One region of the Vibrio sp. TRT 17S01 genome, then DNA from elsewhere that is predicted to be linked to it. Evidence: predicted binding sites of a transcription regulator. Region 1 holds the regulator's gene; each other region holds the start of a gene.
What was found. Region 1 encodes PurR, which represses purine synthesis genes. Its sites were predicted from a motif close to TNANGNAAACGTTTNCNTNA; they were not measured.

Region 1 (5,234 bases):
ATCACTTAAAGATACAGTCCGCTCATTTTGTTGGTATGTCTTTGGGAACCATCATTGTTCGAAACTTGGCAGAGCTTGCTACTGACAGGGTACAGTCGATGGTGTTAGGGGGGGCGGTCACAAGGCTGAATACTCGATCTCAAGTGTTGGTTAAGTTAGGGAACCTATTTAAACACATCGTGCCTTATATGTGGCTATACAGCTTATTTGCTTATATCGTCATGCCACAAAGAACTCAGAAAGAGTCACGCCATTTATTTATCCGGGAAGCCAAGAAATTATGCCAAAAGGAATTTAAACGCTGGTTTATTCTGACGGCTGAAGTGAACCCGCTTATGCGTTACTTTAAAGATAGAGAGCTTCCCATCCCGACGTTATATCTGATGGGAGAACGGGATTATATGTTTATTCAACCCGTAAAAGAGATGGTTGCGGTGCATCAAGAAAGCCATTTACTTGAGATTCCCGATTGTGGTCATGTATGTAATGTTGAGCGCTCTGACGAATTTAACAATCACTCCATTGCCTTTATTCAAAAGCAAATTGTAGCTCAATGACTTTCCGGTAACGCTCCACAGTTCCAACATAAACCAAATTGTGATTCATTCTCCTCCCCGCACAGGTGGCAATACCAGCTAGGTGCATTGCTGTTTCTCTGCGCTTCGTACTCCTCAATAATTGATAGAGCTAAAGTGTGTTTGGATGGGGCAAGTAACCATATATAGGCATTGGTCTCTGGTGATATAGGTAATTCGCCTTGCAAGCTAAAGATACCTTCTCCTCTAACCTCACAAGAGACATTCTGAGTTTTTAAAAGCTCACACAGAATGTGAGCTTCGGTTGGGTTTTTGGCAATGTAGATTTTCACTACGCTTTTCCATTCTCCGCTGAAGGTGAGACGCGAATTTTCGCCATGATCCATTTAGCAATGACTGGGAATAAGCCAAGCAGAGCAAAAGAAACTAAGACTGATGGAGAAACAATACCGGATAGGCTTTCAATTTGCGCAAGCTGTGTACCTGCATTAAGGTAGACGGCCGTTCCTGGGAGCATGCCAAGTTGGCTTACCAAATAAAATCGCAACGTTGTGATTGGTGTTAACCCCATTAGTAGGTTTATGAGGAAAAAAGGAAAAACTGGAATTAAACGTAGAGAGAATAGGTAGAATGCCCCGTCTTTTTCAACCCCATTGTTAATTGCAGTCAACTTATCACCAAACTTACTTTGCACCCACTCTCGTAATAAGAAGCGGCTACTCAAAAAGGCGAGCGTCGCACCGATCGTGCTGGCAAATGAGACAAGCAGTAAACTAGTCCAAAACCCAAATAAAGCGGCGCCAAGCAATGTCACCACTGCCGCTCCAGGAATAGAAAAGGCAGTGATGGCAACATAGGCAAAGAAATAGGTTGTTGCTGCAATGAAGAAATTGTTTTCAATAAAGTTTGCTAGTTCAAGCTGCTGAGCTTTTGCGTTTTCGAGTGTGAGATGTTGGCCGAAATTCATTGCCAGAAATATGATGGTCACAACCAGTAATACACCAAGAATGAGTTTTTTATTCATACAGATAGCTCCCATGACCAATTGGCTCAATTAACAAAAAAAGAAACATAAAAAAGTAACAATAGCATTTAGTTTTAAATGGTAGTACTAAGCTATTAGAACAGGGAGAGGGGCAAAAAATTTCAAATAATAAAAAACCAGCGACGAGCGCTGGTTTTTATTGGTCAATATAGAGTTACTTCAAGCTACTCATTAATTCTTCACGTCGGTTTTGAGGGATCACCGACCAATGAGTGCCTTTAATTGCTCCTTCCAAAGCCCACAGCAGTTCAATGCTGACATCTGAGGAATGAGTCTGCTGAATCGCTTTAAACGCTTCTACTGCGCCTTTCTCTTCCAAATTCTCGACTGAATCAATACCTGCTTTTTTGAGCATGCGCTCTGTAGCAAGTCTTAGGTTAGGAAGATCTTTTAAGCGTTCAGGTTTAGCCTTCGCTTGAGTTGTTTTCTCTTGTTTTGCAACGACTAGCGCTTTTTGAGCTAGAGAGATAATACGTTCTTTATCGTCATACCATGCTTCTGGCATAGCGAAGTATTTAGTGACAACCGGGAAGCCGCGTTTTTTATAAACATAAGGCTCTAACCCTTGAGATTTAAACATTTCCGCGGACTGCTCGTCTGCTCTGATGTGTAACTTATCGTTTACCACCAATGCGAACATAGTGCTGTCTGCGAAAACTCCAAAGCCACCAAACATTGAACGAGATTTTATGCGCCCTAGTTGTTCAAAGAGTCGCATTGAGTCTTTTAGTACTGGTTTATCCATGCTGTAAATTCTCGGTGTATAGTTATACGCCACCAATGCAGGTCCGAGAGATTAGCAAAATAATGCAGATGTATTGTCAGTAAGGAGTTAACAGTTTGCATTTTTGCCATCGGCAACCCCGCTACCTTGCAGTTTCCTGTGTAGGCCGGAGGCTTTGCGTCCCATCCTTTCGGATTGGTTTGCCCTGTGCGTGGCTTAATTTATTCCACTAAAGAATAAATAATATTTGAGGTAAGTATCACACTCTGATGGTCTAAATGTGATCTTAATTCAGATATTTACTTGTTTGTTGTGTTTGGTTGGCAGAAAAAGCCGATACCGAACAGTACAAAGTTACTAGCTATTGATTTTTTTAACAGTATTTCGCTCGACAATTTCGGGATGCATCTCAAAAACACGTTTTTCATGTTCTTTGTCTTTGATTCGTTCCAGTAATATTTCGAACGCGTTTTTACCAACACGGCGCTTTGGTTGGTGAACGGTTGTGAGTGGTGGCGAGAAATACTCTGCAAGTTCAATATTGTCATAGCCAATAACAGACATATCTTCAGGAATGCGGATTCCTTTCTGTTGAAGGCGGCTCATTAAGCCTAATGCCATAGTGTCATTAAAGCAGAATATTGCAGTTGGTTTCTTGTCCATGGCGACAATTTTATCCGCAGCCAATACCGCAGTGTCACACTCAAAGTTACCTTCAAGGATCCAGTCTTCATTGACGGCTAAATTGGCTTCTTTCATCGCGCGTTTGTAGCCTAGAATACGTTCTTGGCAGGCAGCTTTTTCAAAATGGCCACTGAGACAAGCAATATCTGTGTGCCCGTGGTTAATCAGATATTTCGTGGCAAGGTAGCCACCTTCTTCAGAATTGTCGATGATCTTATCAGCTTGCGAGCTTTCTGGGCCCCAATCCATCACTACTTTTGGGATGTCAGCGTGACGATCGAGCATTTCACTCAGTTCTTCTGTTAGGTCAGAACACATCACCAAGATGCCATCTACGCGCTTTTCCGCAAGCATACGAATGTAATCTCGTTGTTTTTCGTAAATACCACCTGTATTACACAGGATAAGTGTATAACCTTGGCGATAGCAGTAACTTTCTACGCCATCAATCACTTCTGAGAAAAACAGGTTTGTAGATTGGGTAACAAGCATACCGATCGTGCGAGTCGTGTTGCATTTTAAGCTACGAGCAACCGCACTCGGAGCGTAGTTTAGCTCCTTGACGGCTTCCATCACTTTTTCTTGAGTCGCTTCAGCAACAAATCGAGTTTTGTTGATCACATGAGAAACGGTGGTGGTAGATACGCCAGCAAGGCGAGCTACATCTTTTATAGTGGCCATAGGTTTGTCCTGTCGATGACTGCCACAAATCTCTATTCTGATTTTAGAATAATTTGGCAGAAAGTATCAGAAACACAAAAACCGCTTTTAAAGAGCGGTTTGTATTTTACATTATTCGTTTTTATCGTTTGCGGTCTCGATTTTAGACCGCCAAATTCTCACTGGCAAATAAAAATAGCAATTAAGCTCGTGCTTAAATCACAATTTAACTAACCATAAAGCTGACTTGATTAGTTACCAGCTAAATAAACGCAATCTAACTCAAGAAATGCAATGGTTAGTTGGCTAATCGCAGCGTAAAAACCAAATTCGTCCAAAGACTGACACTTATCACTAAATTGAGGTGTCCAATTTAGAATGTGTTTCTTAATAAATTGCTCTTGTTCTGCAAGTGCTTCTTCCATGTGGCGCTCTTGTTCAAGCTCATTAGAACGAATGATCAGGTTGCCGAGAAAGTCGAGTTCAATAGCAATATGGTCAGCAGGTTCATTTAGGTTTTTATCGATAGCAATGCCGTGCTGCTCCATGATGGTTTGCATTTCTTTAGCTGGCTCATCATTTAAAAGACCGGATTTACCCACGTACATAGATGCATATGGTAGGGCGGAATCCTTATCCGACTTCAAGAAAATGTCACAAAAGTCTGCCGCTAATTCTAACTGTGCATCTTCGCGATCCATTAAGCGGTTTAGAGCGTCAATCAACTTGTCTGACGCGGTTTTTAAGCTTTCGTTTTCGCCCAATCCAGTCAAAAAAGCGCGAATTTCTGGTGAATGATATTGTTCAATATCTGTTTCTGTTAGCTCTCTAGCAAACACACTTGATAGCCACCAGTATATTTCTGCTCGCTTTTCATTAAACGCCTTGATTTCTTGCATTATGCGCGACTCCTAGTATCGGTATATAGTTAGTTTAACGAATAAAAATGAATAGCGGTAATATGTGTTGTGACAAATAAAGCCCAATTATTCGAAAATATGAACCGTTGGTCGACATTTGTTCTGAATCAAGAAAAAATCACCTTTCTTGATTTTAGAATGATAAAAGCTAGATATGTTACGAATTATGAATAGAATATAACGGCAAATAATTCCATATACAATATGAGTAGTGTAGATGAGCTATCACGTACTAGTAGTTGAAGATGATGCGGTCACTCGCAGTAAACTGGCAGGCTACTTTCAGAATGAAGGTTACTCTGTCAGCGAGGCTGATAGTGGTGAAAAAATGCGCGAGATGCTACAGGCCAATGAAATTGACCTAGTTATGTTAGACATTAATCTTCCAGGAGAAGATGGTCTGATGCTTACTCGTGAGCTTCGCAGTCAGTCTGATATTGGGATTATCCTGGTGACAGGACGCACGGATAGCATTGATAAAATCGTTGGCCTCGAAATGGGTGCAGACGACTACGTAACAAAACCTTTTGAGCTGCGTGAGCTATTGGTTCGAGTGAAGAACCTATTATGGCGTATATCTAATGCTCGAAATGGCTCTGAGCGAGATGACGCGAAGAAGCAAGATGAAAATGTGGTGCGTTTTGGAGAGTGGACGTTTGATATTC
Region 2 (5,234 bases), 110 kb from region 1:
CCAGAAATTGAGCCTGCGATTGAGCAGTCATCAATGGAAAATGTCGAGATCCCACGAGCAACCAACGTGGTTGAAGCGATGGCAGATGGTGCGATGTCTGGCCTTCGTATTGCAGTTGCCGTGGGCGCAACCTTACTGGCGTTTGTATCAGTGATTGCATTACTTAACGGCCTGTTAGGCTGGGTGGGAAGCTGGTTTGGTATTCAATTAAGCTTTGAGCTGATCTTAGGTTACTTGTTTGCACCAATCGCATGGTTACTCGGTATTCCATGGAATGAGGCCGTCACAGCTGGCTCTCTGATTGGTAACAAAATTGTGGTTAACGAGTTTGTTGCTTTCATTCAGCTGATGGACGTTAAATCGCAATTGAGTGCTCACTCTCAAGCGATTGTGACCTTTGCCCTTTGCGGTTTTGCGAACATTTCTACCATGGCGATGTTGATTGGTGGTCTAGGTAGTTTGGTGCCAGAAAAGCGTCCGTTCATCTCCAAATATGGCTTCAAAGCAATTTCAGCAGGTGTACTGGCGAACTTAATGAGTGCTTCAATTGCAGGTGTAATTTTAAGCCTGTAGCACGGTGTCATTCGTTAGAATTAAAAAAGGGTTGATGTTTCGCATCAACCCTTTTGTGTTTTTAAGGAATTACTTTTTGGTGTGGAATTGTTCACACGCCATCATGGTATTTTCAATTAGCGTTGCAACAGTCATTGGGCCGACACCACCAGGGACAGGGGTAATAAAGCTAGCGCGCTCTTTTGCATTGGCATAGTCAACATCACCAACAAGCTTGCCGCTTTCAAGGCGGTTAATGCCCACATCAACCACAATCGCGCCTTCTTTAATCCACTTTCCTGGAATGAAGTTGGGCTTACCAACGGCAACCACAACCACATCTGCTTGGCGCACATGGCTTTCGAGATCTTTAGTAAAGCGATGGCATGTCGTGGTTGTGCAACCTGCAAGTAGCAATTCTAATGTCATTGGACGACCAACGATATTGGATGCCCCAACAATCACCGCGTGTTTGCCTCTAAGCTCGATATTGTATCGATCAAGTAAAGTGATGATGCCTTTTGGTGTACATGAACGTAACTTAGGGATGCGTTGAGCTAAACGACCAACGTTGTATGGATGAAAGCCATCTACGTCTTTTTCAGGGATGATACGTTCAAGAACGTGTGTCGCGTCAATGCCTGCAGGCAGGGGAAGCTGAACCAGAATGCCATCAATTTCACTATCTTGGTTGAGCTCGTCAATCAGTGCCAACAATTCTTCTTCCGAAGTTGATGCAGGAAGATCAAAGGATTTAGAAACAAAGCCAACTTCATCACAAGCACGACGTTTACTACCAACGTAAACTTGAGAAGCCGGATCTTCACCGACTAAGACCACCGCAAGACCCGGTGCACGTAATCCTGCTTCGACGCGCGCTTTTACTCGCGCAGCAACTTCAGATCGAACAGTTTGAGAGATGAGAGTTCCATCAATGTTTTGAGCAGTCATGACTTTCCTTTGAAAAATAGAATAGCGGAATTTATTTGTCGCGCATTGTCGCAAAAAAATCAATGAACATCTATAAGCAAACGTTTGCTTTGAGTGTTTTTTGGACGCCTCAACGCTCCTTGCCCTTTTTTTAGGCATTCAGATCAGAATGTTAGATAAAGCGATTGATTTAACAAATTGAACTCGTATAATTCTGTCCCTGTAGCGCGCCCTTAGCTCAGCTGGATAGAGCACGTCCCTTCTAAGGATGTGGTCGTAGGTTCGAATCCTACAGGGCGTGCCATTTATTCTAAAGCCCCGATAGCTCAATGAGTCATCGGGGCTTTTACGTTTCTGGCGTTTAGCTCAGATTCAAAAAGAGCGCCTAAGTGGCGCTCTTTTCGTTTTGGTGTTTAGTTGGTCTGTGCTGCCGTTCTTCTCGCTGGGTGATTGATGAAAATCGCGACAATGGCGGCGATAGCCAGTGAGAAGCAATAGTAGGAGTTCGCTACGATCTCAATGGGTGATAGCTTGAATACGGAGCCGAGTAGCAATATTTGCGCACCGTAAGGTAACATTCCCTGCATCACACAAGAGAAGATATCCAACAAACTGGCGGAGCGTCTTGGCGTTACATTGTGTTCTTCAGCCAGTTGGCGCGCAACGCTGCCCGAAACGATAATCGCCACGGTATTATTTGCGGTGCATGCATTCACCATCGCAACCAAGCTCGCAATACCAACTTCACTCGCACGACCATTTGCTTTGGCAGAGTGTGTCGAACCAAAAACTCGGATCATGCGACCAACCAACTGAGTAAGAAAAGCCAGCCCACCTTGGCGACGCATCAGCTCACTTAAGCCACCAATCAACATTGAGAGCAAGAATATCTCTTGCATGCTGCCAAAGCCTTCATAGATGTCTTTACCAAAGTCAGTTAGCGCATAGCTTTCCGTGCTGATTAGGCTCACGCTACCTGCAAGCAGAATCCCGATGGTAAGCACGATAAACACATTGAGGCCAGAAACGGCGAGAATTAAAATCGTGATATACGGCAGCACTTTAAGCCACTCAATAGGCCCAGTTTCCGGTGTTTGGGTTGCCGTACTATTGAAGGCGAAGATAACCAGCGCAAACAGAGCAGCAGGAATGGCGATGCGGACATTCTCTTTAAACTTATCGCGCATTTCACAACCTTGGGAGCGGGTTGCTGCAATGGTGGTATCGGAAATAATGGAAAGATTATCACCAAACATTGCGCCACTTAACACCACTCCTGCTGTAAGAGGTAGGCTCATGCCTGCCGATTGAGCAATGCCTAAAGCGATAGGGGCAACAGCTGCGATGGTGCCCATTGAAGTGCCCATGGCGGTGGCAATAAAGGCTGAAATCAGGAAAATACCCGGTAGGATCATGGTCGCTGGAATAGCGGACAGACCAAGGTTAACCGTTGCATCAACACCGCCCGATGCTTTAGCTACAGCGGCAAAGGCGCCTGCCAACAGATAGATCATGCACATGGCGATGATGTCTGGGTGGCCAACGCCACGCATAAATTGTTCAATCGCGCGGTTAAGTGACTCTTTACTTAATACGATAGCCAGAATGATGGCGGGAAGTACGGCGATAGGTGCCGGTAACTGGTAGAAAGCAAATTCAACGCCCTGTAAAGATAGGTAGGTTCCAACGCCAATAAACAGTGCTAGGAACACCACTAAGGGCATGAGGGCTATCGCCGAGGGCGCAGCAGATTGAGTTGTGTTTTTTGAGCCAGACATTCAAATGCGCTAAATAAATGATAAGGGCGAGCAGACTAATCTGACTGGCGGATGTTGTCAACGTCTAGACGTCTAAATGTCTATATGCTTTTGGGTGAATACGAACGATCGATATCCGATTTGTCCGACATAAAACTTACGGCAGTTTGTGGCGATTTTTTATGCAGACTCTGCTAGTCTTATGCACATAATTCAATATAACGAAAATTAAACATGTATCTGAAATTATTACATGAATCAGATTGCGCATCGCTGCTGGATTTTGAAAGTGAAAACCGAAAATGGTTTGAGCAATTTATTCCGCCGAGAGAAGGGGGATTTTACTGTTTTGAAGGGGTGCGTAGCCATGTGCTCGACTTTCTTTCAGACTATCGACAACGTCAATGTTTACCCATGCTGGTGTGTGGTACTGAAGGTGAAGTGATAGGACGCGTGAATTTACACAGTTTGTGCATGGAAACGGCTTCTGCTTATTTAGGCTACCGTATCGGTGAGCAATACACGCGCCGTGGTGTGGCATCATTTGCGGTTAATGAAATTCTGCAACAAGCACGCCGAATTGGTCTTAAAAAAATCGTTGCTTTTGCGGCTACCGATAATATTGCCTCACAAAAAGTTCTCGCAAACAATCAATTCCTGAAAGGAGAGTGCGTAAAAAACTACGCGCGATTAAACGGGAAAGCGATTCATTGCTATAAATACACTCTCCAGTTATAAACGATTTATCTTGAATAAAAATGGAGTTTGGTGTGATGGAAACGGCACGTTTACGCTTGCGACAATGGAAAGCACAAGATCGCGAAGCTTTTCGTCTGATGGGCGCTGACCCACAGGTCATGCGTTATTTCCCAGCTTTGCTGAGTCATGATGAATCAGATGCGATGGTGCAGCGAATTTTTGACATTATTGATCAGAAAGGCTGGGGCTTTTGGGCCGTTGAACTGAAAGAAACGAGAGAGTTTATTGGCTTTGTCGGACTGCACCAACAAGCACAAGACAGCGGTATTCCCAACGCTCCTTTGGTTGAAATTGGTTGGCGCTTGGCTCAGCCTCATTGGGGAAAAGGTTACGCACCGGAAGCGGCTCAAGCAGCGCTCAAGTTTGCTTTCGAACAACTCAATCTTGATACCGTGTATGCTTTTACTGCGTTGCCTAATCAGCCTTCGCAACAGGTGATGATGAAACTGGGGGTGAAGAACCTACAACAAGATTTTAATCATCCTAAACTTCCGCAAGGCCATCCATTACAGCGACACTGTCTGTATGCCATCAAACGTAGCGATTGGCGTTAACCAGTAATCTACGATATAAAACGAGTCCAGAAAGGGCTCGTTTTTTTATGAGGTTTTCTTTTATAACAGGAGGTTAAAATGGACAAGGTTGTTGTGGTTACAGGAGCTAGCCGAGGGATCGGTGCGGCAACGGCGGTATTGTTGGCAAGTCAAGGTTACGCTGTTGTGGTGAATTATCTGCGTAATCAAAATGCTGCTGATGAGGTAGTGAAAAAGATACGCGCTCAAGGTGGACAGGCTATCTCGGTTCAAGCAGATGTGGCTGACGAACATCAAGTGACGGAGTTGTTTCAACAGGCAAATCAGGTGTTTGGTCCGGTGACCCATCTTGTCAATAATGCCGGAGTTTTATTTACCCAAGCGAAACTTACCGAGATCTCAGCAGAGCGCTTTCAAACCGTAATGAATACAAACGTTATGAGTTGTTTTCTGTGTTGTAAAGAAGCGCTGAAAACCATGTCGGCAGGCTCGGCTATTGTGAATGTTTCTTCAGCGGCATCACGAATCGGAGCGCCATTTGAATATGTCGATTATGCTGCTTCGAAAGGAGCAATGGACAGCTTAACCAAAGGTTTGTCGCTGGAAGTGGCCGAGCTTGGTATTCGGGTGAACGCGGTGCGCCCGGGGTGTATTTATACAGATATGCATGCCGATGGTGGTGAGCCGGATCGGGTGGATCGTC
Region 3 (5,234 bases), on a different contig from region 1:
TCACCCTTTCTATGAAAGAAAAGACATTGATGCTTATCTGTTTTTTAACGACGTGAGTCCAACCCGTAAAAACTGGGTCAGTATCTTTGAGACCATGATACCAAGACATCACTCTGTTATTGATTTTCATCGTTTTAACTCTATTGATGCTGCATTTCTATCGAATGCTTCTCTTAAGGGGCGTATTGCTACGATGGCAAATGACAGCTGTCTCGGTATCAATGCGCTATCTGAAAGTGCGAAAAAGATACAGTTAGCATTGCTTGACTTTTATCCTGAATATAAAGAAAAGATAGCGAATAAGCTGACGGTTACCCATGCACCTCAAGAACTAATCCATAATAGTGTCGAAAAGAATTTTAATGACTGCCTTGAGTTTATCTATATTGGACGCGATTTTTACCGAAAAGGTGGAGCCGAAGCTGTACTTGCCTTTGATGAATTAGTAAATGAGGGAATTCTTGGACATTCGGATTTTAAGTTGACCTTGATAGGTAGCTTTGATTTACGTAGTAACTATGCGTTAGGTAAATTTGATGATAGCACTGAGTTTCATAGTCGTGTGGAAAAGATAATCGACAATCACCCTTCTATGACAATGCTAAAAGAAGTCCCTAATCAACAGGTTATTGAAATGATCAAGAATCATCATGTTGGTTTGTTACCAACGTGGGCGGATACTTATGGTTATTCTGTGTTGGAGATGCAAGCTGCAGGTTTGCCTGTAATTACTACGGATGTTCGAGCATTACCTGAAATTAACTACTCAGATCTATTGATTCCGGTAGAACAAAATCAATTTAAAGAAATAGTGGTCACTTCTAATCAATCGCGAGAAGAGCACCGACGTATCATCATTGATGGTATTAAAGAGCGTGTGAAAGCTGTGTTTGATGATCGTAGTCTCATTAGTAACCCCAATACGCTATTGGACAAGATGAAACAACATCATGATCCTGAAACGTATTACGCCGCACTTTATAAGCAAATATCTCAACGCTAAACAAAAAAAGAGATGCTTTAATTAAAGCATCTCTTTTTATTGGATGTCACGGATGTCTTTATTTTAGAGCTGGAAATTTATCAATACCTAAAGAAAGAGCTAATGCATTTAAGCGTCGTTGAAGCTCACCAGAATAGTCACCGCATACGTTAATGTGTCCCATCTTACGACCAGTACGTTTTTCTTTACCATACCAATGAACGTGTACCCCTGGCTGGTGATATACCGCTTCTGGTAACGCATCTTCGCCAAGGATATTAATCATCGACGTTTCACGGATCAGTTTTGTGCTGCCTAAAGGCATGCCACACACAGCACGTAGGTGGTTCTCAAACTGACAGGTTTCTGCCCCTTGTTGTGTCCAATGACCTGAATTGTGTACGCGTGGTGCAATTTCATTCACTAGCAAAGAACCGTCTACATCAAAGAATTCTAATGCCAGTACGCCCACATAATTTAAACTCTCAGCAACAGCAGTAAACATTTGTTGTGCTTGAGCCTGTAGCTCAGGTGCGTCGATGGCCGTTGACAGACTCAACACCCCATTTGTATGGATATTTTCTGCCAGTGGATAGACTTCAACGGTACCATCTTTACCTCGTGCGCCCACCAAAGAGACTTCTCGACTAAATGGAACAAACTCTTCAGCAACAATTGCCTGTGTCGGTGTCGCTGCGATACATTCCGCCATTTCCATCCAGATGGCATCGGTTTGGGTGGCTTCTTTTAAACGCCATTGGCCTTTACCATCGTAACCACCCAAAGCGCTTTTGAGCACCATAGGCATACCCACATGCTCTATCGCACGATCAAAGTCTTCGCGTGTTTGGATGACATAGTATTTGGCATTACGCACATGTGCGTGATCAAGAAGTGCTTTTTCTAAACGGCGGTCGCCGCCAGCTTTAATTGCTTCTGTGCTGGGTAGAAACTTACCACTCGCTTCACAAACACCAAGTACATCATGTGGGATATGTTCAAATTCAGCAGTGATCACATCCACTTGTTCAATAGCGTTTTCTAGGCTGTGACCGAGAATATGTTGAGTGAGTGGGTGAACCACATGACCGCTTGTGACATCGTAAGCGGAAATTTGAATATTGAGTGGAGCTCCTGCCAATGACATCATTCGAGCGAGTTGACCAGCACCTAAAACCAGTACATGCATGGGATTAATCCTCGGCTGGGTTTGGATTGGCAAGTACGGTCTCCGTTTGCTCACTTCGGAAAGCTTCAACTTTAGCCATAATAGCCTCATCATGAATGCCGAGAATTTGCGCCGCTAGGATCCCGGCGTTTGCAGCACCTGCTTCACCAATGGCAAGAGTTCCAACAGCAATACCTTTGGGCATTTGTACGATTGAAAGTAGAGAGTCCATGCCTTTTAAAGCTCGTGATTGTACGGGAACGCCAAGTACGGGAATACTCGTGAATGCAGCAGCCATACCCGGTAGATGGGCGGCACCGCCAGCGCCAGCAATAATCACTTTAATACCACGCTCTTTAGCGCTGGAAGCATAATCGGCAAGAAGTTGAGGAGTACGGTGTGCAGAAACTACTTTTGTTTCGTAAGGTACGCCAAATTGATCTAGCATGTCAGCGGCCAGCTTCATGGTTGGCCAGTCAGATTTTGAACCCATGATGATACCGACTTTCATCTCAAACTCCTTCAAGCTACAAAATTGGGTGAGCAGATAAATTTTGTGGGCATTATACGGGGTTTTTAGCCTTAAGCAAACGTTTGCGTGCTTGGTCTAATTTAGGTTGATACATTTTATAAACAAATAGATTTAGTCTCTTTGGTTGATTATTTGTAAACTTAACAACATAACAGCGAATAAAGACATAGGAAGTACTTGGTGGATAATTTTGAACAAGCACTCAACGCACTCCAACAAGGAGAAGTAATTGCCTACCCGACAGAAGGGGTATTTGGGGTAGGGTGTGATCCGGACAACCCTGAAGCCATCCAAAAATTGCTGACTCTTAAGCAGCGTCCAGTAGAAAAAGGTCTCATTTTGATTGCTGCCAGCTACGAGCAGCTATTGCCATATATTGATGAAACCCAGTTGACCGCTGAGCAGCTAAGCACCGTGCAAGCTACGTGGCCTGGCCCTGTGACTTGGATTATGCCATGTAGTGATAAGGTATCTCATTGGGTTTCTGGGCAATTTGATTCAATTGCAGTGCGCGTAACGGATCATCCTTTGGTGCAAAAAATGTGTAATGCGTTTGGAAAGCCGCTAACCTCTACCAGTGCCAATCTTACTGGGCAACCTCCTTGTATGACGACAGAAGAAGTTGAATTGCAATTAGGTGAGCGACTTGTGGCGATCTTACATGGTGAAACCAGTGGTCGTAACAAACCCAGTGAAATTCGCGACGCCAAAACATCCCAAATATTAAGACAGGGTTAACTCTGCATTTTTAAGGTAAGGAAAGCATGTCAACAATCGATAAACACGCCGTAAAACAGTTTCTAATGGAGCTCCAAGACACCATTTGCCATCAATTGGAGCAAGAGGATGGCCAAGCGGAGTTTATCGAAGATGCTTGGCATCGAGAGCCGGGAGATAAGCTAGGAGGAGGCGGTCGATCTCGTGTCATGCGTGAAGGTGCCATTTTTGAGCAAGGTGGTGTGAACTTTTCCCATGTGGTTGGAAAAGAAATGCCAGCTTCAGCGACAGCGCATCGTCCTGAGTTGGCTGGGCGCCGTTTTGAGGCGATGGGGGTTTCCTTAGTCATGCACCCCAAAAACCCTTATGTGCCCACTTCTCACGCTAACGTGCGTTTCTTCATTGCCGAAAAAGAAGGCGAGGCACCAATTTGGTGGTTTGGTGGTGGGTTTGACCTAACGCCATTCTACCCCTTTGAAGAAGACTGCCAATTCTGGCATAACACAGCAAAAGAGCTGTGTGAACCATTTGGGCATGATGTTTACTCTGAACACAAAGCTTGGTGTGATAAGTATTTTTACTTGCCACACCGTGAAGAAACACGAGGTGTCGGTGGCCTATTTTTTGATGATCTAAATCAGTGGCCATTCGACAAGTGTTTTGAATACATAAAAGCCGTTGGTCATGGTTACACAGCAGCTTACCTGCCAATCGTTGACCGCCGTAAAGAGACACCCTATGGAGAACGTGAGCGTCAATTCCAGCTGTATCGCCGAGGCCGCTATGTGGAATTTAATTTAGTCTATGATCGCGGAACGCTATTTGGTTTGCAAAGTGGTGGACGAACAGAATCTATCTTGATGTCGATGCCGCCTTTAGCTCGATGGGAATATGGTTATCAAGTTGAATCAGGTTCCGCTGAAGCTGAGCTTTACGAGCGTTACCTCAAACCACGAGATTGGTAACACTTTCCTCCTGATATGAAATAGTGATAGGGTCAACTAAGTTAAGTTGACCCTTTTGCATTTTGGTAGGTAAGGATATGACACAGCAAGTAGACCGTTATGCCGTTTTTGGTAATCCGATTGGACACAGTAAATCGCCTTTTATTCATGCGTTATTTGCTCGTCAAACAAATCAACCATTGATCTACAGTGCTGAGTTGGCGCCTGTTGGCGAGTTTTCCAGTGCTGCTAAAATGTTTTTTGCTACGGGCGGTAAAGGTTGCAATGTTACCGTACCATTTAAAGAAGAAGCGTATCAGTTTGCAACCCGTCTGACAGAACGTGCTCAGCTTGCGGGCGCGGTGAATACACTCAAGAAGCTGGATGATGGTGACATCATTGGTGATAACACCGATGGGGAAGGGTTGGTTCAAGATTTACTACAACATCAAGTTCCCCTTGAAGGCGCACGAATATTACTGATCGGTGCAGGGGGCGCGGCAAGAGGTGTTATCAAACCATTAATCGATCAAAAACCATCTCAAATTATAATCACCAACCGCACACTTGCTAAAGCGCAGCAACTTGCAGAGTTATTCTCCCCTTTCGGGAAAATAGAGGCTGTAGCGATGGAAGACATTACAGACAGCTTTGATGTAGTGATTAATTCGACGTCTGCAAGTTTAAGTGGTGATGTACCAGCGATCTCCAACCACATATTCGCTACACATACCTATGCCTACGACATGATGTATGGTTCTGGTCAAACTGTCTTTAATCAATGGGCTTTGGAGAGCGGCGCAGGAGCGGCTTATGATGGTCTTGGCATGCTAGTTGGTCAAGCGGCAGAAAGCTTTATGTTGTGGCGAGGATTAAGGCCAGGTACAAAAC
Region 4 (5,234 bases), on a different contig from region 1:
TTGCTGAGTGTTTTAACCACGGTACGGCTACTTTCATGATCCTTGGCGCGATCTGTACTCGCCGTTGCCCGTTCTGTGACGTTGCTCATGGTCGTCCGCTTCCTGTTGAAGCTGAAGAACCGAAAAAGCTAGCGAAAACCATCGCAGACATGAAACTTAAGTATGTAGTCATCACTTCCGTTGACCGTGATGACTTACGTGATGGCGGTGCAGAGCACTTCGCTAACTGTAACCGCGAAATCCGCGAACTCAATCCTCACATCAAGATTGAAACTTTGGTTCCTGACTTCCGTGGTCGTATGGATGTGGCACTTGATCTGATGAAAGACAATCCGCCAGATGTTTTCAACCACAACCTAGAAACAGCACCTCGTCTGTACCGGAAAGCTCGCCCTGGTGCGAACTACAAGTGGTCACTACAATTGCTGCAAAAATTCAAAGAACAGCATCCAAATGTACCGACTAAGTCAGGTCTGATGATGGGTCTTGGTGAAACAAAAGAAGAAATCGTCGAAGTACTGAAAGATCTTCGTGCACATGGCGTAACCATGCTGACCCTAGGCCAATACCTCGCACCAAGCCGTCACCATTTACCAGTAGAACGCTACGTTCCACCTTCTGAATTCGATGAGCTGAAAGACATTGCATTAGAACTTGGTTTCACCCACGCAGCATGTGGACCATTTGTCCGTTCTTCTTACCATGCTGATATGCAAGCACAAGGTATCGAAGTGAAGTAATCTGCTTAATATCGTAACTAAAAGGGCTGATCTTTGATTAGCCCTTTTGTTTTAAGTGAAACACTTGCTTGGATGAGCCGGATTTTATAGGCTAACGGTTATATGCAGGTATCCGTTCAGGATGAATGCTGACAATTAAGGAATAATAATATGAAAAAACTCGCTTTTCTGGCTATTGCCACTGCAGCGTTAATGGCAGGGTGTTCTTCAAATACACAGCAAGACAACTATCGCGAAGCCTCTTTTGAACTGTGTAATACGGAAGTGAATATCTACTCTGTTAGCGATGATGGTCGTGTGCGCATCGTATGTGCCGACGGCTCTAAATTTGCTCTGACTACAGAAAAGACGCTAGAGATCATGCGTGATATCAACATTGATTACTGCGATGGTGAGGGCCTAGGCAAGTTCAACGAAAGCCGCAAATACTACCAATTCCAGTGTAAGTCAGGCACGCTCCTCAGCATTTCAAAGTAAGCTGAATACCACAATAAAAAGGTTGATGTGAAAACATCAACCTTTTTGTTTTACTAGGCTAGATTCGAATAAAAATAAAGCTCCATCAAATGATGGAGCTTTTAACAATTTTCAAAGTAGATGAGTGAATTTCAAGAAGAATACACGAAGTTTGCGTGAGCAAATGAGTATATTCGACGCCGAAGTTCGCTTCACTCTACCAAGATAAATTATGCGTAAACTGGTAGACGTTTACAGATCTCAAGCACTTTTGCTTTCGTTGCTTCGATAACTTCCTCGTTGCCGATGTTATCTAGCACATCACACATCCAGTTTGCTAACGCTTTCGCATCTTCTTCAGTGAAACCGCGGCGCGTGATTGCTGGTGTGCCAACACGGATACCAGAAGTAACAAACGGGCTACGTGGATCATTTGGTACAGAGTTTTTGTTTACTGTGATGTTTGCTGCACCTAGTGCTGCGTCAGCATCTTTACCTGTAATATCTTTGTCGATTAGGTCAACAAGGAACAAGTGGTTCTCAGTACCGTTAGAAACGATTTTATAACCACGCTCTTGGAATTGACCAACCATTGCTTTCGCATTTTTCACTACGCGTGCTTGGTACGCTTTGAATTCAGGCTCCATTGCTTCTTTGAACGCCACAGCTTTACCTGCGATAACGTGCATTAGCGGGCCACCTTGGCCGCCAGGGAATACCGCTGAGTTCAATTTTTTGTACATCTCTTCGCCAGCATTAGACAGGATCAGGCCACCACGTGGTCCCGCTAGCGTTTTGTGCGTTGTGGTTGTCACAATGTGAGCATGTGGAACTGGTGTTGGGTATTCACCTGCCGCAATCAAACCCGCTACGTGTGCCATATCGACAAACAGGTAAGCGCCCGCTTTGTCTGCGATTTCGCGCATGCGAGCCCAATCGACGATTTGAGAGTAAGCAGAGAAACCACCGATGATCATTTTAGGCTTGTGCTCAAGCGCTAATGCTTCCATCTCGTCGTAGTTGATTTGGCCAGCTTCATCGATGCCGTAAGGAATAACGTTGTAGTGCTTACCTGAGAAGTTCACTGGAGAACCATGTGTCAAGTGACCACCGTGCGCTAGGCTCATACCTAACACGGTATCGCCAGGATTTAGCAACGCCATGTAAACTGCGCTATTTGCTTGAGAACCTGAGTGTGGCTGTACGTTAGCGTATTCACAGCCAAACAGTTTACATGCGCGGTCAATTGCAAGAGCTTCTGCTTTATCAACGTACTCACAACCACCGTAGTAACGCTTGCCTGGGTAACCTTCAGCGTATTTGTTGGTTAGCTGAGAACCTTGCGCTTCCATTACACGTGGGCTTGTGTAGTTTTCAGAAGCGATAAGTTCGATGTGTTCTTCCTGGCGAAGAGTTTCTTCTTGGATTGCTGCGAACAGTTCCGCATCGTAATCTGCGATGTTCATATCACGCTTAAGCATCTGTATCTCCTGACTCAGATTTGTACTGAAAGTTGCAAAAAAAACTGGCTTATGACCCATTAATCTACGCAAAACCATCCACGCAAACGTTTGCATCAAGCTAATGACGCGCATTCTACATAATTTGATCTAGGTCATAAAGAGAAAATTGCACATTTCTCTATGCAGTTTCTTCATATTAAACAACAAGGGCTTTCATGATGACACTTTTGTTTGTGGAAAGCAGGCACCACAAGTGTCAACTTCATCCTTTACACCCTGTAAATCGATAATTACATAGGTTTACCTTAATTTGACCTCTCAAGCTACCGAAAATGTCATCTTTTCCCTACTATGCAGGCAATTATTGATTAGTTTATTTTTATTTGATGGAAAAGCACTCAAGAAAAGAAGATTGGATCGCAATACTGACAGGGACATTTTTGGTCGCACAAGGTGTTTTTTTCCTGCAATCCGCAGAGCTGTTGACTGGAGGCACCGCAGGATTGGCACTTTTGGTCAGTCAATCCGGCGTTTTATCGTTTGGTTTACTCTATTTTCTCATTAACAGCCCATTCTATTTACTCGCGTGGAAACGCTTTGGTGCACGTTTTGCCTTCAATAGCGCGATTTCTGGTGCATTAGTTTCCATTTTTGCCGATCACCTTTATTTAGTGATCAAACTGGAAACTGTCAACGAGATCTACTGCGCACTCGCCGGTGGCCTACTTATGGGGCTGGGAATGTTGATCTTATTTCGCCACCGCTCAAGCCTTGGTGGATTCAATGTACTCTGTCTATTCATACAAGACAAAACGGGGATTTCTGTCGGAAAATCTCAGCTTGTTATTGATTGCTGTATCTTAGCCGCTTCGTTCTTCTTTGTTTCCCCTATGATTATTGGATTATCGGTATTGGGTGCCATCTTGCTCAACCTCGTATTAGCCATGAACCACAAGCCAACCCGCTACACGGTCAACTACGGCTAATACCGAATAACTCGATGTAAAAAGCCCGCTTGAAAGCGGGCTTTATTATTTGTGGTTTAGTGTGAAATTCGCGCTTTCACATCATGACTTAGCTCTTCATTCAACTCAGCTTCAACATGGCCTGGTGAACGAGTACCTGATGAAATCAAACGGTACATCGCTGGTATCACAAACAAAGTCACCAAAGTAGCAAAGCCCATCCCAAAGAAAATCACAGTACCTACCGCGACGCGACTCTCGTAGCCTGCCCCAGTTGAGAGGATTAGCGGAATCGAACCTGCAAGCGTTGTAAACGCCGTCATCAGAATTGGACGCAAGCGACGTGCAGAAGCATTTACAATAGCAGTTTCAAACTCAAATCCTCGGTCACGCAGCTGGTTGGCAAACTCGACAATAAGGATGCCATTTTTAGTTACCATACCAATCAGCATGATCATACCGATTTGGCTATAGATGTTGAGGCCTTGGCTCATCACAAATAACCCTAAGAAGCCACCAAAGACTCCCATCGGAACAGTGAACATCACCACTAATGGGTTCACAAAACTCTCAAATTGCGCCGCGAGCACTAAGTATGCCACCAGCAAAGCTAAAGCAAACACAACCGCAACACTTGATTGATTTTCTTTAAAATCTTTCGATTCACCAGAGTAACTCACCGAAATATCCCCCGGCAGCAACTCGATCGCTTGTTCATCTAAGTAGTCTAAAGCCTCACCAAGGGTGTAACCATCCGACAAGTTTGCGGTTACGGTAATCGACTTCTGTTTATTGTAGTGCGAGAGACGAATCGATGAGGCGACTTCCTCAATTTTGGTCACCGCATCCAGCGTGACCAATTCTCCCGAAGTGGTGCGCATGTAGATCTGGCTCAAATCCGCCGCATTATTGAAATGGTTTTCATCCCCACGCAGATAGACATCGTATTCTTCACCACGTTCCACATACGTGGTTTCACTCTTACCGCCGAGCATGATCTCTAGCGTATCCGAAATATCAGCAACACTAATACCAAGCTCTGCAGCGCGCTGTTTGTCGACAGAAACAACCAATTCAGGTGTTTTCTCAGAATAGTTGATGTCTGCACCTTCCATATAAGGAGAAGCTTCAGCCAGAGTTTCGAGTTTCTCCGCCCAAGTTTTCAGTTCATCGTAATCTGAGCCACCGAGAACAAACTGAACTGGCTCGCTTGAACCACCACGGAATCCGGGCATAAATGGGAAGACACGAACATCAGGTATGCCAGCTAGCGCCTTACGCACCTCACCTAAAGCTTGCTGTGCTGTTACATCGCGTTCATTCCAGTCATCTAGGATCATGATGACAAATCCGGTCTGGTCTCCCGCATTACCACCAAAAGCAGGTGACTGAATACTGAATGACTTAAGGAAACCTTGCCCTAATAGCGGCATTAAGCGATCTTCAACAATATCCATGTTTGCTGACATTCGATTGTAACTGGTGGCGTCGGCCCCACGAACAAAGGCAAAAATCACACCGCGGTCTTCTGAAGGGGTTAACTGAGCCGGAACCTGTTGCATCAGCCCATAACTACCACCAATACAAGCCAAAATGATCAACGGAGCTAA

Region 2: a site for PurR is predicted at 1,576-1,595, ahead of folD (bifunctional methylenetetrahydrofolate dehydrogenase/methenyltetrahydrofolate cyclohydrolase FolD). Genes of this name have one in related genera too.
Region 3: a site for PurR is predicted at 2,733-2,752, ahead of purE (5-(carboxyamino)imidazole ribonucleotide mutase). Genes of this name have one in related genera too.
Region 4: a site for PurR is predicted at 2,756-2,775, ahead of glyA (serine hydroxymethyltransferase). Genes of this name have one in related genera too.

What each region holds. Positions count from the first base shown of each region.
Region 1 is NZ_JBNJOG010000001.1:192,717-197,950, forward strand. Features, by position in the region: gene ACQEXS_RS00835 (alpha/beta fold hydrolase) at 1-557, shown strand, start outside; gene ACQEXS_RS00840 (DUF2007 domain-containing protein) at 551-868, opposite strand; gene ACQEXS_RS00845 (TVP38/TMEM64 family protein) at 868-1,560, opposite strand; gene ACQEXS_RS00850 (TfoX/Sxy family DNA transformation protein) at 1,736-2,326, opposite strand; cyclic di-GMP riboswitch class I at 2,435-2,520, opposite strand; gene purR (HTH-type transcriptional repressor PurR) at 2,663-3,670, opposite strand; gene torD (molecular chaperone TorD) at 3,901-4,548, opposite strand; gene torR (two-component system response regulator TorR) at 4,787-5,234, shown strand, end outside.
Region 2 is NZ_JBNJOG010000001.1:83,162-88,395, forward strand. Features, by position in the region: gene ACQEXS_RS00340 (NupC/NupG family nucleoside CNT transporter) at 1-573, shown strand, start outside; gene folD (bifunctional methylenetetrahydrofolate dehydrogenase/methenyltetrahydrofolate cyclohydrolase FolD) at 643-1,503, opposite strand; tRNA gene ACQEXS_RS00350 (tRNA-Arg) at 1,710-1,786, shown strand; gene ACQEXS_RS00355 (Na+/H+ antiporter NhaC family protein) at 1,896-3,260, opposite strand; gene ACQEXS_RS00360 (GNAT family N-acetyltransferase) at 3,474-3,977, shown strand; gene ACQEXS_RS00365 (GNAT family N-acetyltransferase) at 4,013-4,552, shown strand; gene ACQEXS_RS00370 (SDR family oxidoreductase) at 4,631-5,234, shown strand, end outside.
Region 3 is NZ_JBNJOG010000017.1:1,243-6,476, reverse strand. Features, by position in the region: gene ACQEXS_RS19200 (glycosyltransferase) at 1-1,003, shown strand, start outside; gene ACQEXS_RS19195 (5-(carboxyamino)imidazole ribonucleotide synthase) at 1,062-2,171, opposite strand; gene purE (5-(carboxyamino)imidazole ribonucleotide mutase) at 2,176-2,661, opposite strand; gene ACQEXS_RS19185 (L-threonylcarbamoyladenylate synthase) at 2,863-3,420, shown strand; gene hemF (oxygen-dependent coproporphyrinogen oxidase) at 3,447-4,364, shown strand; gene aroE (shikimate dehydrogenase) at 4,442-5,234, shown strand, end outside.
Region 4 is NZ_JBNJOG010000015.1:2,982-8,215, reverse strand. Features, by position in the region: gene lipA (lipoyl synthase) at 1-740, shown strand, start outside; gene ACQEXS_RS18365 (hypothetical protein) at 891-1,217, shown strand; gene glyA (serine hydroxymethyltransferase) at 1,427-2,677, opposite strand; gene ACQEXS_RS18355 (YitT family protein) at 3,046-3,645, shown strand; gene vexH (vibriobactin export RND transporter permease subunit VexH) at 3,702-5,234, opposite strand, start outside.